Regions from separate parts of the Bradyrhizobium sp. CCBAU 051011 genome, predicted to be linked through region 1. Evidence: riboswitches for the same ligand, from Rfam matches in the RefSeq annotation. Region 1 holds a riboswitch; each other region holds the start of a gene.
The links. A riboswitch is a leader RNA that binds a small molecule or an ion and turns the genes downstream of it on or off. The one in region 1 is predicted to bind cobalamin.
Positions count from the first base shown of each region.

Region 2: linked by a shared signal. The riboswitch ahead of metE (5-methyltetrahydropteroyltriglutamate--homocysteine S-methyltransferase) and the one ahead of ACH79_RS24500 (DUF1636 domain-containing protein) in region 1 are both predicted to bind cobalamin.
Region 3: linked by a shared signal. The riboswitch ahead of ACH79_RS40100 (energy-coupling factor ABC transporter permease) and the one ahead of ACH79_RS24500 (DUF1636 domain-containing protein) in region 1 are both predicted to bind cobalamin.
Region 4: linked by a shared signal. The riboswitch ahead of ACH79_RS08635 (TonB-dependent receptor) and the one ahead of ACH79_RS24500 (DUF1636 domain-containing protein) in region 1 are both predicted to bind cobalamin.

Region 1 is NZ_CP022222.1:5,253,974-5,257,865, reverse strand. It holds gene cobN (cobaltochelatase subunit CobN) at 1-599, opposite strand, end outside; gene cobW (cobalamin biosynthesis protein CobW) at 614-1,627, opposite strand; gene cobU (bifunctional adenosylcobinamide kinase/adenosylcobinamide-phosphate guanylyltransferase) at 1,648-2,166, opposite strand; gene ACH79_RS24500 (DUF1636 domain-containing protein) at 2,163-2,612, opposite strand; cobalamin riboswitch at 2,722-2,912, opposite strand; gene ACH79_RS24495 (cobyrinate a,c-diamide synthase) at 3,230-3,892, shown strand, end outside.
Region 2 is NZ_CP022222.1:8,540,305-8,544,196, forward strand. It holds gene metE (5-methyltetrahydropteroyltriglutamate--homocysteine S-methyltransferase) at 1-1,672, opposite strand, end outside; cobalamin riboswitch at 1,774-1,970, opposite strand.
Region 3 is NZ_CP022222.1:8,519,401-8,523,292, reverse strand. It holds gene ACH79_RS40110 (cobalamin biosynthesis protein) at 1-134, shown strand, start outside; gene cobM (precorrin-4 C(11)-methyltransferase) at 131-913, shown strand; gene ACH79_RS43485 (hypothetical protein) at 913-1,122, shown strand; cobalamin riboswitch at 1,347-1,565, shown strand; gene ACH79_RS40100 (energy-coupling factor ABC transporter permease) at 1,602-2,279, shown strand; gene cobF (precorrin-6A synthase (deacetylating)) at 2,331-3,080, shown strand.
Region 4 is NZ_CP022222.1:1,793,051-1,796,942, reverse strand. It holds gene ACH79_RS08635 (TonB-dependent receptor) at 1-1,814, opposite strand, end outside; cobalamin riboswitch at 1,926-2,126, opposite strand; gene ACH79_RS08630 (iron ABC transporter permease) at 2,262-3,305, shown strand; gene ACH79_RS08625 (ABC transporter ATP-binding protein) at 3,302-3,892, shown strand, end outside.

The DNA.
Region 1 (3,892 bases):
ACTAGCGCGCGATAGAACACGACGATTGCATTGGGGCGATCGGAACTTGGCGGTTCAAAGCACCAGAACCCCGCTGGAGGCATCGGCCGCGCCTGCGGCGGCGCTTCACCTCTGCCGATCAGGTGCGCAGCAAAGCGAAGCGCGAGTTGGGCATTTTCGACGCCGCCTTCGGTGCAATAACGCCATAGCGCGTACGTGCTATCGCGATCAAGTGTCCCGCGTGCGGCCAGCGACGCATTCCAATCCATCTCGCCGGGAATACAGGCGAACAGCGAACCTCGACGCAATGCGTCGCTCCGCACGCTTTCAACGCCGTGCGGCCAGTAGCTTTCGCCCCCCAGCATGCGCAGCACAACGATTCTTGCCTCGCTCAGCGTACGCTCGACAAAGGCATCCACCGACGCAGGATGACCCAACGCCAACAGATTGGTCAGCCGCACCGTGGGAAAGCCGTCCGGCATCCCTGCATAGGCGATGCCAAATGCGGCGAGATCGCTGTCCGCCGCAGACAGCACAACGATGTCGGCACTATCCTGTCCGAGATCGCGCGCGACATCGCCATCGTCGATGCCGCCTGAGGTGTCGAGCTTGAGGTGCATCTGACTCTCGCGGATTACTCCACCAACGCCCGCCGCACGGCGGTCCCGTCAAATCCCTTTAGCCCGATCACGACGAGACGCTCGGCCTGCTTCGCATCCGGCCGGCCGAACACCAGATCGACGCGGCTCCCGACAGCCTGCACCACCACGGGCGCGACCTTGTCCGAAACCCGCGCATGGCCCTTGACGCGCAACACACCTTCGAGACCGAGCGCGTCGCTGATCCGAGCACGCATCTCGTCGACGCTGAGGGCGATCGACGGCTTGACGACGATGCTGTCGAAATCGTCGTGATAATGTTCCTCTTCCTCGCCGTGATGGCCAGCGCGGGCAGCCACGTCTTCCTCGGCCTCGGCGTTCATTCCGATCAACACCGCGGGCGCCAATGTGCCCATCGACCGCACAACATTGACTCCTGGGCGGAGCGTAGCCTTCAACCGTGCTTCAATGTCGGTAAGCGCCATGGGCGATACCAGGTCGCTCTTCGAGAGCACGACCAGGTCGGCACAGGCCAATTGATCTTCAAACACCTCTTCGATCGGGTCGTCATGGTCGATGGATTCGTCTGCGGCACGCTGGTCTGCGACTGCGTCCTCATCGAGCGTAACCCGACCTTCCGACAGCGCAAGCGCATCGACGACTGTAACGACACCGTCAACCGTGGCGCGCGTTTTCACCGCCGGCCATGCGAATGCCTTGAGCAAGGGTTGCGGCAGCGCCAACCCTGAAGTCTCGATGACAATGGCATCGAGCGGCTTGTCGCGCCCCAACAGCAGTTCCATGGTCGGAATGAAGTCATCCGCCACAGTGCAGCAGATGCAGCCATTGGTAAGTTCGATGACGTCTCCCGGCGCGCAGGCGTTCGCTGCGCATTCTTCCACGAGGCCGCCGTCGAAGCCAGCGTCGCCGAATTCATTGACGACGACGGCGATGCGGCGTCCGTCGGCCTGGGTCAGCAGCGAGCGCAGCAAGGTGGTCTTGCCCGCGCCAAGAAACCCAGTCAGCACGGTAACCGGAACACGCGACATATTTCATTCTCCTTGAGCCACTAGCGCTTGAGCCAGAGCGGAAGTCCGGCTGCCATGAACACAACTTGCGGAACGGCGGCGGCGACTACCTGGTTCAGTCGCCCCTGCGCATCACGAAACGTCCGGCCGAGCGGCGTTTCCGGCACCAGCCCAAGGCCGACCTCGTTCGAGACAAAGACGACAGGATGCTTTGCGACACCGAGAAATCGCGTCAAACGCTGAGCTTCGACGTCTGGATTGCGTCCAGCGAACATCAGATTTGACAGCCACAAGGTGAGACAATCCACCAGCACGACGCGATTGCGGCTGGCTTCGCGCGTCAACGCGTCGACCAGCGCTAGCGGCTCTTCAATGGTGATCCAGCCCTCGCCACGGCGGGCGCGGTGCAACGCAATCCGGCTCTTCATCTCCTCGTCGCCGGCGGTAGCCGTCGCGACATAGACCTTCGCCAGCGCGCTGGCGCCTACAAGCGATTCTGCAAACGCAGATTTGCCGGAACGGGCGCCACCCAGCACCAAGGTAGTGGCCAGATCCGTCATTTCGGTGCGCGTCCGTCGTCCGGTGACCAACGGATGGGAGGTACCCGTGCCACCATGCCCTTTCGCAGCACCTCGGCACGTTCCCGCCAGGGGACCAGACCGAAATCGGATTTTTGGTAGGATTGCACGAATGATACCAGCGCCGCAGCGCCGCTTTCGGTCTGCAGATCGCCAAACATGAATGTATATCCGTCGGGACTCGTGACCGCGACCGTCGCTGGGCGCTTGCAAACGCTAAGGCATTGCACCGGGCGGACGGCAATGTTGGCGTCCTTCCCGATCGCAGCCTGCACAGCCGCGTACATCTCCGGGCCGACCACAGCAGCGCCGTCCGCCGCCTTGCAGGTGATGCAAACACTCACGACGACGGGCCTGTCAGGCAGGTTGGCCTGCGGCTGTTCGATCAAGGCTTGACGGGCGGGCTTAGTAGCGCTGTCGCGATCCATCAGTTGCTCGTATCATGGCCTTGCGGCCGCGAGCTTTGTTGGGTCGCGCTCGACGGCAAACGGCGCCATCGGGCTCGCTCCCGTCCGGTGCACCCCGCCCAGACGCCTCCAAAGCACAGTTCGTGATGGCAGGTCTCCTGGCTCGCGAGTCACTGCCCGTAGCCGCCTTCCCGGGATTTCCCAGTGGCACCGGCGCGGGCTCGTCGCTTACAGTTGCGGGGGCAGCGCCGGCGTTGACGTTTGTCGCACCGGCTTCCCTTTTCACCTTCCTAGGGAAGGACCATCGCCGATGACGCTAACCGCCGAAGATGCCCCGGTCAACGGCGGTTGACCCATCAGCGGAGTTGCGTCAGTTACCGCATGACAAGAAAGAACCTGATACCCAACGCAGCCGCCGAACCTTTCTAAAGTATAATCAAATACTTGCGGATGTGATTCACGCGCGGATCGACCGCAAGGCGAAACCGCTGCGATCGTTTGGGCCAAACCTAAGTTGATCAACAGATGGCGAGAGATCGATTCGAGGAAATTGGATCTGTGACCTTAGTGCAGGCAGATTCGTCCGTCGCAGGCAGCGTCGCGCAGGTGATTTTTGCGCTCGGTAATCGGCGCGCAGAATGATTGCTGCCCCTCCCCCGCGCGGTCTCATGATAGCTGCTCCCCGATCTGGCAGCGGCAAAACTACTTTGACGATCGGACTTCTCCGTGCTTACCGAAGAAGTGGAATTCGCGTGGCCGGCGCAAAATGTGGACCGGACTATATCGATGCGGCGTTTCATGGTGCCGCTTCCGGCCGGCCTGGCGTCAATCTCGATAGCTGGGCAATGAAACCTGGCCTGATCGCACAGCTTGCAGCCGAAGCTGCGAAGGACAGCGATCTGCTGATCTGCGAAGCGTCCATGGGTTTGTTCGACGGCGTTCCTGTTCAACCCGGTCGCAGCGGTTCATCTGCGGACGTGGCATCTGCGCTCGGCCTTCCCATTGTGCTGGTGCTCGATGTCAGCGCGCAATCGCAATCCGCGGGCGCAATCGTAAAGGGGTTTATGACCTTCGATGAACGGGTGAAAATTGCTGGCATCGTTCTGAACCGCGTCGCCAGCGAAAGGCATCTTCGCCTGGTAAGTGATGGAATTACCAAACTTGCAATCCCCATCCTGGGCAGCTTGCCAAAATCCGACGGCATCGCTCTGCCGGAGCGCCATTTGGGATTGGTACAGGCCGGTGAAACCCCGGAACTGGAAAACAAACTGGACGCAATGGCCGAGTTCGTGGCCCAACAC
Region 2 (3,892 bases), 3.3 Mb from region 1:
ACCACTCCATCGCCATCGGCGTCGGCCGGGAGACGTCGCCAAACAGGATGGGCGGCCGGACATATCGCGAGCCGTAGGACTGAACCCAACCATGCTTGGTGAATGCGAAGCCGGACAGCCGCTCACCGAAATACTGCACCATGTCATTGCGCTCGAACTCTCCATGCACGAGAACGTCGAGACCAATGTCTTCCTGCCAGCGCACCGCACGCGCCGTCTCCTCCTTGAGAAACTGCTCGTATTGTGCGTCGCTCATCGTTCCCCGGGAATGGGCTGCGCGGGCGTTGCGAACCTCCAGCGTCTGCGGGAACGATCCGATCGTCGTCGTTGGAAATGTCGGCAATCGGAACCGCGCGCGCTGAACCTCGGCGCGCCGGGCGAAAGGACTGTGACGACGCCGCATGCTGCCATCGATTGCAGCCATTCGCTTGGCGACGTTCGCATTGTGAACGTTGGGTGACGTTTCGCGCGCGACGGCCGCGGCCTCCGAAGCCTCAAGTACATCCGCCGCTTCCTCCCATCCTTTAGCCAGCACGCGGCCCAGCGTTGCGAGTTCTCCGATCTTCTGGACGGAGAAAGCAAGCCAGCTTTTCACATCGAGATCGAGATCGGTCTCTAGTTCGAGATCGATCGGGACATGAAGCAGCGAGCATGAGGGTGCAATCTGCACGCGGTCCTTGCCGAGCCTTGCGATGGCAGGTTCGAGCCGGTCGAGCACCGCTGGAAGGTTCGAACGCCAGACATTGCGGCCATCGACGACTCCGAGGGAAATGACAAGATCCCTTCGAGCGTCGGCGACAATCACGTCCAACTGCTCCGGGGCGCGGACCAGGTCGATGTGAAGGCCCGCAACCGGCAACGTCAAAGCGGCTTCCAGGTTATCGCCGATCGTTCCAAAATAGGTAGCGAGCATGATCTTCACGTCGGGAACCTTTTTCGCCAGATAGGTGTAGGTCCGGCGCAGCGCGTCGCGTGTGGCAGCATCGAGGTCCAGGACCAAACATGGCTCGTCCAGTTGCACCCACTCGGCGCCCCTTAAGGTGAGTTCGCGGAGAACGTCTACATAGACCGGCAGCAGCCTATCGAGAAGCAACAGCGTATCGAATGCAGGATCGGCGCTCTTGCCGAGCTTGAGAAAGGTGACCGGACCAACAAGCACCGGGCGCGTCTGATAACCCAGGTTTTTCGCTTCTTCGTACTCCTCGATCGGCTTGCGAGAGGAAAGCGTGAAGGTCTGATCCTTGTGATATTCCGGCACTATGTAGTGATAATTGGTGTCGAACCATTTGGTCATCTCCTGCGCTGCCGCGCTGTGCTCGGCGTGACCGCAATTCGCGTCATGGTCATCGCGCTGCACGCCCCGTGCCATCGCAAAGTAGGTTTTGAGCGAAACAGGGCCTGCACTCCAACCGTAAATTTCCGGAATGGCACCGACCATCACGCTGGTATCGAGCACATGGTCATAAAGCGAGAAGTCGTTTGAAGGAATAACGGTTACGCCGAGCGATTTCTGCCGCGCCCAGTTGGCGGCGCGAAGCGCAGCCGCGGCCTCAAGAAGCTGCGTTTCGTCAGATTTTCCGGCCCAATAGCTCTCGAGCGCGAGTTTGAGTTCGCGGCGCGGACCGATGCGCGGCGTACCGAGGGTAGCGACAGGAATCGAGAGAAGAGACATAGCTTCAACCCCATGTTGGGAGCAAAGGCCATGGCGGACGCGTGCAGAAAAGCCGCGGAAAGCGGCAACTGCTTGGCGCACCACCGGGACACCCCGCCCGTGGACGAATATATTGTCGGGCCAGGTCTCCTAGCTCGCGGGTCGTCGCCGCTATCCGACCTTCCCAAAGCCGCGTGGCTTCAGTGGCTTCTATTGGACAGCGGCTCGCCGCTTACAGTTGCGGGGGCAGCGCCGGCATCGCACCGGCTTCCCTCTTAGCTCCGGATCCATCCGGAGAACCTCGACATCTCCGATTACCTGCAAGAGGACTGTTCCGTCAACCTCTCGATAATTCTTTGTGCGGTTCGGAGCGATTGTCTGGAGAACGGAGGCATCTAGCCTCGTCGTCGTGTGGCCCGATCGTGGCATAGAGTTGGGCGCACGTCTGGATTCGATCGACAATCATGTGGGTGCGGCGGTTGCGCGATCCCAGCTTACACATCTTCCTGCGCCTTATTCGCCACCCGCAGCGCCGACACGAGCCAGATCGCCATTGATTAGTTATTTCGAATTCTGCCGCCGCAAGAAACGGCGTCTTGCCGAAGGCGGTCACATTGGCGAGCAGCGGCACGCCCGGCATCCGCTCGGCAAAGGTTCGAATTTTCCGCGGTGGTGAGCGCCGCAGGAAAATCGGTAGGCGGCCGCCTCCAACTCTGCACGCGCCTACATGCTATATCGCGAGGCACACCCATATCTTGCCGAAACTTACTGTCGCATCGCCGTACCCATGCGCTGACGTAGCCATTGACCGAAGGTTGCCCACCTCCGCGCATCTCTATCGCCTGCATCGGCTCAGCGACCACCTTGGCCAAAAACAGCCCGTTCAGGCACGACTGCCGCATCACCTTCCTGGCCCGTGCTTGAAAGTTACGGGCACCCCCGATCTCGTGGCCTTCGAGCGGCATGTCATCCATTCTGTCGTCTGCGGACTCGAACCGTCCACCGTCGCACTCCGAAACGACCATTTTGGCCGCGCCATATCCGCGTGATGCTTCGCCATTTGCAGGCCATAGAGCAGACATCGGCAGCGCTTGCGGCTTGCCAGTCGGCTTCGGACCAGCTCGGTCCGGCGGACGCTGACGAGCCATCGATGCGCTACGTTGACATTCCCATAGGCCTGTAGCTTCTCACGATTCTGAACTCGCAGCGCACGTCACGTACAGGCTTGTAATAGATCACCGAGACCCGTGATGAGTGTCGCCGAAACGACATCCCGCCTGAACAAAGAAGGGAACGGTGACCTCCTTAGGTATCCGGGCTTATCGCGGTAGACCGACCGATACGTCGAGCTGAACGATGCGTCCAGCTGATCATCTTTGCACAAAAGATGCGAGACATGTACAAAAATTACCGCCAAACCGCGCAAGAACTCAAGTATTCGATCACTTCGCGCGACTAGAGACGAATAAAAAAGCGTCTCGTAACACTGATGCTCTCACAAGCTTGGAGTTCTCGGTGAGTGATCGATCTACTCATCTCGATGCTCCTTCAGCCGCCCCTTGGGGCGTTCCTCCCTGACTTGGCCGCGCGTAACATTCGCGCGGCCTTTTTTCTGCATCCGGCAAGAGATTGATTTGCAGGATCTCAATGGCTCTGACCGCAAAAACGCATGGTGCGAGCAGGTTCTCGCAGATACAGGTCATTAGCCTCGGCGAACAGTTGTTCGTAAATGCCGGCGTACGGTCACCCATCCTAATTTCGAGAAGAGGACGCCTCCGCAAGACGGGCGATTGACGTCCTCGTAATGTAATAAGCCGCCTCCGCGTCTTCAGGCGCGAGCGGCTCTGAAGAAAACGTGCGGTCGGGTCCCTTCAGGCGGACTCCAGAGCGTCGCTCATGGATGTCGACCACGAAATCGGCCACGTGCAATCAATGGTGAGTCGCCTGATCGGTCGGAACAGTTCCACGACCAATTAGTTTCGCCGCGCTTTGTCATCTGAGACCGTCGGTCTTATACGTCTATCATACCGTTCCGCTAGGTCCAGCAGCCTTTTTCTAATGAAAGGGTCTGCCTTGTCCGCTAGATCGCGAATGATCTGGGCCCGGTCCTTTAAAAACTGCTCATCCACGAAAACACCTATTCAGTGCAAGTCTACATATATCTTAGCACACTCCCGTTTGGTCGGCTTTCATTCCCTGCACCTCGGATCTACGCATGACATTAACACTCCGGGGGTGAGA
Region 3 (3,892 bases), 3.3 Mb from region 1:
AGTTCGGTACGGGCTCCGTCGCCGAAGCCGCAGCGCTTGCGGTCGCCGGCCGTGGTGCGCGCCTCGTTTCGACGCGGGCTGTCTCGCAGGATCGGACGGCGACCGCAGCGATCGCGGTAGGAGACGCCGAATGACGGTGCACTTCATCGGTGCCGGACCGGGAGCAGCTGATCTGCTCACCTTGCGCGGTCGCGATCTGATTGCCGCCTGTGCGGTCTGCCTCTATGCCGGCTCTCTCGTACCCGAGGGCGTTCTTGCCCATTGCCCAAAGGATGCACGGATCGTGAACACCGCGCCGCTGTCGCTCGACGACATCATGTCGGAGATCGTCACCGCGCATCGTGAGGGCAAGGACGTCGCGCGGCTACATTCCGGGGATCTCTCGATCTGGTCGGCGATGGGCGAGCAATTGCGCCGCCTGCGCGCGCTTCAAATCTCCTATTCAATCACGCCGGGCGTGCCGGCCTTTTCCGCCGCCGCGGCCGCGATCGAGGCCGAGCTCACGCTACCGGATCTTGTGCAATCGGTCGTGCTGACGCGGATGCCGGGCAGGGCGAGCGCGATGCCGCAAGGCGAGAAACTCGCCACCTTTGCCGCGACCGGTGCGGTGCTCGCCATCCATCTCTCGATCCATCTGCTTTCCACGGTGATTGATGAGCTGACGCCGCACTACGGAGGAGACTGCCCGGTTGCAATAGTCTGGCGCGCAAGCTGGCCGGATCAGCGCATCGTCCGCGCCACGCTCGGTACCTTGGACTCTGCTGTAAGCACCGAGCTCGAGCGCACAGCCGTTATTCTGGTTGGCCGCACACTGGGTTCGGAAGATTTCGGAGAGAGCCGCCTGTATGCCGTCGACTATGACCGCCGCTATCGGCCGCTCGGGCCGACGCCTCGCTTTCCGGAAGGCTCGTGATGACGGCGAGCCTCGTCATCTCCGCGCCTGCATCCGGGGTCGGCAAGACGACGCTGACGCTGGCGCGCGCCTATCGCGATCGCGGGCTGAAGGTCCAGTGCTTCAAGAGCGAGCCCGATTATATCGATGCGCGGCAATTGCCGATCCGGAATCAACGACCCTATTTATATGGGGAAGCGACACATTCCCGGCGCTCGCGGCAAAACTGATCGAGCACGGTGGCTGCCGACACGCCGGCGCTATTTGCGAGTCTCTTGGCCACGCCGAGGAGCGGATTGTCCGCACCACGATTGCGAAGCTCGCAGAGCAGCTAGCGCAAACCGGCGCCGCAACGACGGCGCCGATCATTCTTTTCGGCACGCTGGCGGGAGAGACCCGATGATGACGCTGTCGCCCGATCTCGCGAGCCCCTTGACGTCTCCTCGTCGGAAGGAGCACACAGAGCAGGCATGGTGCTCGAAGCGGCGCAAAGCGCCAGAGCATAATTGGGAACGGGGAAGGGCGGACCTGAATGCGGCGCCCAAAGCCCGGCCGCCCCCGCGACTGTAAGCGGTGAGGGGCTCCGATCCGCCACTGGCCGTCAGGCCTGGGAAGGCCGGGGACCGGTTTCGAACCGCGAGCCAGGAGACCGGCCCTGCAGTTTTTAACGCTAACGCCGTCGGGTGTGACGGCAGAAGGGACTTAAGTCATGCATATCGAACCAGGTATCGTTACGGGCGCCAAGCTCGTGCTGAGTTGCGCAACCGGTGCCGTTGCCGCCGGCTGCGCCTTCAAGCCCGTGGTCGAAACCGTGCGCGCGCAGGGAATTGTTTCGCTGGCGGTGCGCACCGTCGCAACAACGGTCCTGGTCTTCTCGTTCTTCGAACTCCTGCCGCATTTCAGGGTCGGGGTCTCGGAGGTGCATTTCATTCTCGGCTCGACGCTGTTTCTCCTGTTCGGCGCAGCGCCAGCCGCGTTCGGGTTGGCGCTTGGTCTTCTGCTGCAGGGGCTGTTCTTCGTGCCGACCGACCTGCCGCAATATGGTATGAACGTGACGACGCTGCTGGTGCCCTTATTTGCGATCCAGGCGCTGGCCGGGCGGATCATTCCTCGCAACACCGCCTATGTTGACCTGCAATATCGGCAGGCACTTGCGCTTTCAACCGCCTATCAATCCGGCATCGTAGGGTGGGTCGCCTTCTGGGCGCTGTATGGTGCGGGCTTTGCGGCCGAGAACCTCGCCTCCATCGCGTCTTTCGCCGCTTCTTACGCGCTCGTCGTGGTCATTGAACCGCTGGCCGATCTGACCGTGTTGGCACTGGCGAAATCGCTGCGAGGTGTGACTGCCGATGGTCTTGTTACCTATCGGCTTCACAACGGCGCCTGAAGATGACGTGCGGGCGGTCGCAAGCCGCGGCCGCCCCCGTTTCATAACGTAATGCTGACACTCTCCCTGATAGGCATTGGCTGCGGCGATCCCGAGCAGCTCACGCTTGGGGCGATCCGCGCGATCAATGCAGCTGACTTGGTGCTGATTCCGCGCAAGGGCCCGGTGAAGTCCGATCTCGCCGACCTGCGCCGGCTGATTTGCGCGCAAGCCCTGACGAACAGCCGCACGCGCGTTGCTGAGTTCGACGTGCCCGTTCGCGATACTGCGCAGGAGAGCTACCGCAAGGGAGTGGAGGAATGGCACGACGCCGTCGCCGTGACCTGGTCCCGGGCAATTGCGGCGCATCTCGGTGATGACGGGCGCGTTGCCCTGCTGATCTGGGGCGATCCTTCGCTATACGACTCGAGCCTGCGGATCGCACAAAGGCTTGATCCGTTGCCGATAATCGAGGTCGTCCCGGGCATCACGTCGATCCAGGCGCTTTGCGCCGCACATTCACTGCCGCTGAACGACATTGGGGAGCCTTTTCTCGTCACCACCGGACGGCGGCTGCGCGAATGCGGTTGGCCATCCGGCGCCGACACGGTGGTCGTCATGCTCGATGGCGGCGCCGCGTTCCAGTGGCTCGATCCGAACGGACTACATATCTGGTGGGGCGCCTATCTCGGGATGCCCCCGCAAATCACCATGTCAGGTGCGCTCGCAGAAGTGGGGCCAATCATCGTCGCCGCCCGACAGGAAGCACGCGCCAAGCATGGCTGGATCATGGATAGCTACATCATCAAGCGCGTGTCGTAGCACTCGTGCGAAGGCTGCTGGCATTGCGGCGTCCCGCGGCAAGCGCCTTCGCACGGCTTCCAAATGCGCCCGATCGCTGAGATCGGCCGGAGCGCCCGAAGGGGAGATCGTTCCTTCGATAGTATTGACGACTACCGCATGCCGGACCAACCAAAGAAAGGCTTCCCATTTCCATCCCTATATCTCCGACGCTTATCAATGCGAGAAACATCTTTAACATTCGCCCGCGGAGGCTTTACCGCGAAGACTGATATCACGGCCGGAGAAGAATGCGTACTCAACACCTCACGGGCCGCCGACCTGCAACGAAGGCGCGTTGCCTCGCGTAAGGCGAGTTTCTCATGACCGTGCTCGTCCCTTCTCGTTAAAGCGACGGGGATGGCGCTTGCGCCGAAGGTAGCAACTCGTTGCGAGCGTGGCGGTCGTCTAACCAACCTGCGCAAGCCAATTTCCGAAAGAATTGCCGGGGCGTCGCCATAGCGGCGACCGAGAAAAAGAGGCCGCTTGTAATGAACAAGCGGCCCAAGTCTAGGGAGGAAACGCCCAAGGAGGGCTGCGATAGCGCATCGCGCTACCGTGGTGCGTATATGCGTTGGCGGAGCACAAAACGCAAGAGTTGACTTCCGGATCGGCATCAAAGCGCACCGCTCACGCCTCGGGGTGAAGCCGTTTGCAGTCACCTGCTATTAACTCAAAGCATCCGGCACTCGCGGAACAGCTCCGAAGCCTGCGTTATGGCGCGTGGCGAAACTGAGTCGCGCCGGCGGCTCAGAGTTCAACTACCAAAGGAGACGACAATTCCTGGACAAAAA
Region 4 (3,892 bases), 3.5 Mb from region 1:
TTCACGTTGAAGAACAGCGCCGGGATGAAGTGGATCTCGTTCTCGAGGTCCATGCTGTAGATGCTCGATTGCATCTGGAAGCCACCGCTCTTGATGCGGAATCCGCCCTCGATGTCGTGCGAGGTCTGGGTCTTCAACTGGAAAGTCCCTGGAACGAAGAAGGGACCGCTGGAGACGCGCTCGTCGACGGTCGGGGTTCGGAATGCGCGCGCGGCGCGGCCGAATACCGAGAACACGCTGTTGAAGCGATGCTCGAGGCCAACATGCAGCGCGTACTGTGTTTCGTTGCTGTCCAATGGAGAGGCCGCGGGGCTGCAATTGAAGAACATGGCGCAACCGGGTGCATTGGGATCAAACCGATCCCGGGCACTCAGGCTGGTATTTTGAACCCTGGCGCCATAGGAGAAATCGGTCGTCGGCAATAGGCCGACCGTGTGCTGCCAGTAGCCGGCCAGCGTCTGCTGCGACAGGTCGTAGATGTGGGTCGGCGCAAGGCCTTTGAACGCTCCGCGGTCCTGATTGAATGTCGCGTCGTAATAATCGATGCCGGTCAGGATCTGCGAGGGAATTCCGAAGATCGAGTTCTTGATGCTCAATCGCGGCGTGATCGACCAGGTCAGCAAGGATGCGTCGTTATAGGTGGAGGAGAAGCTCGGAAGTGGCGAGGCAAACGGTACAGCGCCGAAGAAACCGCTTTGCGTGTCCTTCTTCCGAACGCCGCCGTCGACAATCAGGTCGACGCCATTCATGATTGTCTTGGTAAAGCCGGTGGTGGCGCTGGCGCCCTGCTGGTTGCCGTAATCGAACGGCGTATTGGTGCCTCTGCGATCGGTGACGAGTTGATCTAGTCCGATGGAGGGATCGACGGTGCGTCCGCCCGGGAAACCGAGCTTCTGGTCGTCGCCGGTCACCGTAAGGAAGGCCTTGAGGTCCGGTGTGGAATAATTGAGATTGCCGACCCCGTTGCGCTGGTCGAGGGCGTTGTTGACCCGGTAACCGTCGGACTTGATGGCGTTGCCATAGAAGGACGTCGACCAAGGTCCGTAATTGGTAGCGGCCGAGACATTCGCAAGCCGTTGGTTGAACGAGCCGGCGCCGGCCTCGGCGCGCATGGCAACAGGAGGGCCGCCGACGCCGTCCTTCAGGACGATGTTGACGACGCCGCCGACCGCGTTGTCGCCGTAGAGCACCGCGCCGCTGTTGCCGCGGGTGATTTCAATGCGCTCAATCGAATTGAGTGGAATGGTCGAAAAATCGACGCCGGCCATGTCGATGTCGTTGAGCCTTCGGCCGTTGATGAGCACCAGCGTATTTGAGGTCGCGAAAGCGCCGAATCCGCGGAGGTCGACGCTGGTCTTGGCGCCGTTGACGCCGCCATACAGGCTCGTCAGTTGCACGCCGGGCGTTTGCGCGATGATTTCCTGCAACGTTTGTGCGGGCGAATGCGCGATCTCTTCGGCGGTAATAACGGTCGACGCCGTGCCGACAATACCTGAAAACTGCCGGCCGCCGCTGCCGCCCGCGCCTTGCGAAGCACTTTGCGATGAGGCGCCCGAACCGGTCCCGGCTGCGGGCCGTGTGCCGGTCGGGGGCGCTGCCGCCGGCACGACGCGGCGCGAGGTCGATCCTTCATCATAGGTCGGTTTGGCGCGGGTCCGATTCAGGTCCGTGGGCGAGGTTATCTCGATCGGCGGCAATTGCTCAGGCGGCGTCTGTGCCGCTGCGCCGGAAATGCCGAGCGACACGATCGGTATGAGGAAGCTGGAAGCAAGCCAGACGCGGCGGCGCGTAGCGGCTCTGTTGGTGGAAGACATGGTTCAGACCTCGGTATGACGTCAGTGGCACGTCACAGCGAACCAAGTCTCACCGTATGCTAACCGAGCTTAGGTGAAGCTAATGTCTGTACTCCCCGACCGACATCTTCGCGTGTGACCACGGCTGACGGCAGGTCTCCTGGCTCGCGGGTCGTTACCCCATCGTCGCCTTCCCAGGACCGAGAGCCCAGTGGCGTGTGACGAAGGATTCGCCGCTTACAGTTGCGGGGGCAGCCGCGGAATTGGGGGATTTTCCCCGCACCGCATTCCCTTTTGATCCCCAAAACGGGAACCGTCGGGAACTATGGTAGAAGTCTGTCAAAGTCTGAGTCAATCCGCCCCAGCGCGCCGAGCGATCCCTACTGGACGAGTGCGCTATTTTTGCCGCATGAGCACGCGTGCCCGACCGTCTGTACCGGAGCGGGCAAAACTGCTTTAGGACGATCGATGAGTGTTGAGGCCGTAACCCTGACCAACGAGATTGCCACGCGCCGGCGGATCGGCGCGGTGGCGGCGCTTTCCGTCCTCGTTGTGTTCCTGATGCTGATCTCGCTTGGCATCGGGCCGGTGCGGCTGTCGCCGCTTTCAGTGGTGCAAGCGCTGTTGGGCGCCGGCAGCGACGTATCGCAGGTGATCGTGCGGGAGATCCGCCTGCCGCGCACGCTGCTGGCGCTCGCGATCGGCGCTATTCTTGGCCTGTCGGGCGCTTCGCTGCAAGGCTTGCTCCGCAATCCACTGGCCTCGCCCTCGTTGTTCGGCGCGCCGCAATCGGCCGCCTTCGGCGCCGTGCTGGTGATTGCGCTGGGGCTGGCCGATGTGCGCTCCTACGCGCTGCCGGTTGCGGCGATCGCTGCGGCCTTCGGTTCGGTGTTTGTGCTGCTCACCATCGCCGGCCGCAATGCCGGGCTGCTGATCCTCATCCTCTCGGGGCTCGCGATATCGAGTTTCGCGGGTGCTGCCACCGCGCTGGTGATGAACCTCTCCAGCAATCCCTTCGTGGTGCTGGAGATCGCGTTCTGGCTGTTGGGCTCGCTGGAGGACCGCAGTTTTCAGCATGTGATGCTGGCGTTTCCCTTCATCATTGCCGGCGCGATCATGCTGTTCAGCCAGCGCCATGCCTTTCGCGCGCTCAGTCTCGGCGAGGAAACCGCGCAAAGCCTCGGCGTCGATGTCGGCCGCCTCCGGCTGTTCGTGATCTCGGGCGTCGCACTCGGCGTCGGCGGTGCGGTCGCGGTTACCGGCACCATCGGTTTCATCGGCCTGGTCGCGCCCCATCTGATGCGGCCCGTGATCGGTCACGATCCGGGGCGGCTGTTGATCCCGAGCGCGCTTGCTGGCTCGGCGCTGCTGCTCGCGGCCGATATCGCGGTGCGCATCATTCCCTCGACCTCGGATATCAAGGTCGGCGTGCTGACCTCGATTATCGGCGTACCGTTCTTTCTCTATCTGATCATGCGCGAACGCCGCGCGCTCAGCGGAGGCGTTGCATGAGCGAGACATCATTGCTGAGCGCAAGGGAGTTAGGCGTGCGGCTCGCCGGCCGCGTCGTGCTGACTGACGTTTCGCTCGCGCTTGACGCGGGACATCTGGTTGCCCTGGTCGGGCCGAACGGCGCCGGCAAGACCACGCTGTTGCGCTCGTTGGCCGGGCTGATCCCGTCCGAAGGCGAGATCGCGATCGGCGGTCAAACACTGGCCACGCTTCCGCTGCGCGAGCGCGCAAAACGCTTTGGCTACCTGCCGCAGGGGCATGTCGTGCACTGGCCGCTGCCGGCGCGCGATATCGTAGCACTCGGCCGCTATCCGCATGGCGCGACCGATCCGGCACGGCTGTCGCCGAAGGACGCGGAGGCCGTGCTGCGTGCGATGCAGGCGGTCGACGTGCTCGAATTCAGCGATCGCCGCGTCACCGAACTCTCGGGCGGCGAGCGCAGCCGCGTCGCGCTGGCCCGCGCGCTGGCGGTGGAGGCGCCGGTCATCCTGGCCGACGAGCCTACCGCCTCGCTCGACCCGCGGCACCAGATCGACGTGATGCAGAATTTGCGCGCGACCGCCGACAAGGGCGTGCTGGTCATCGTG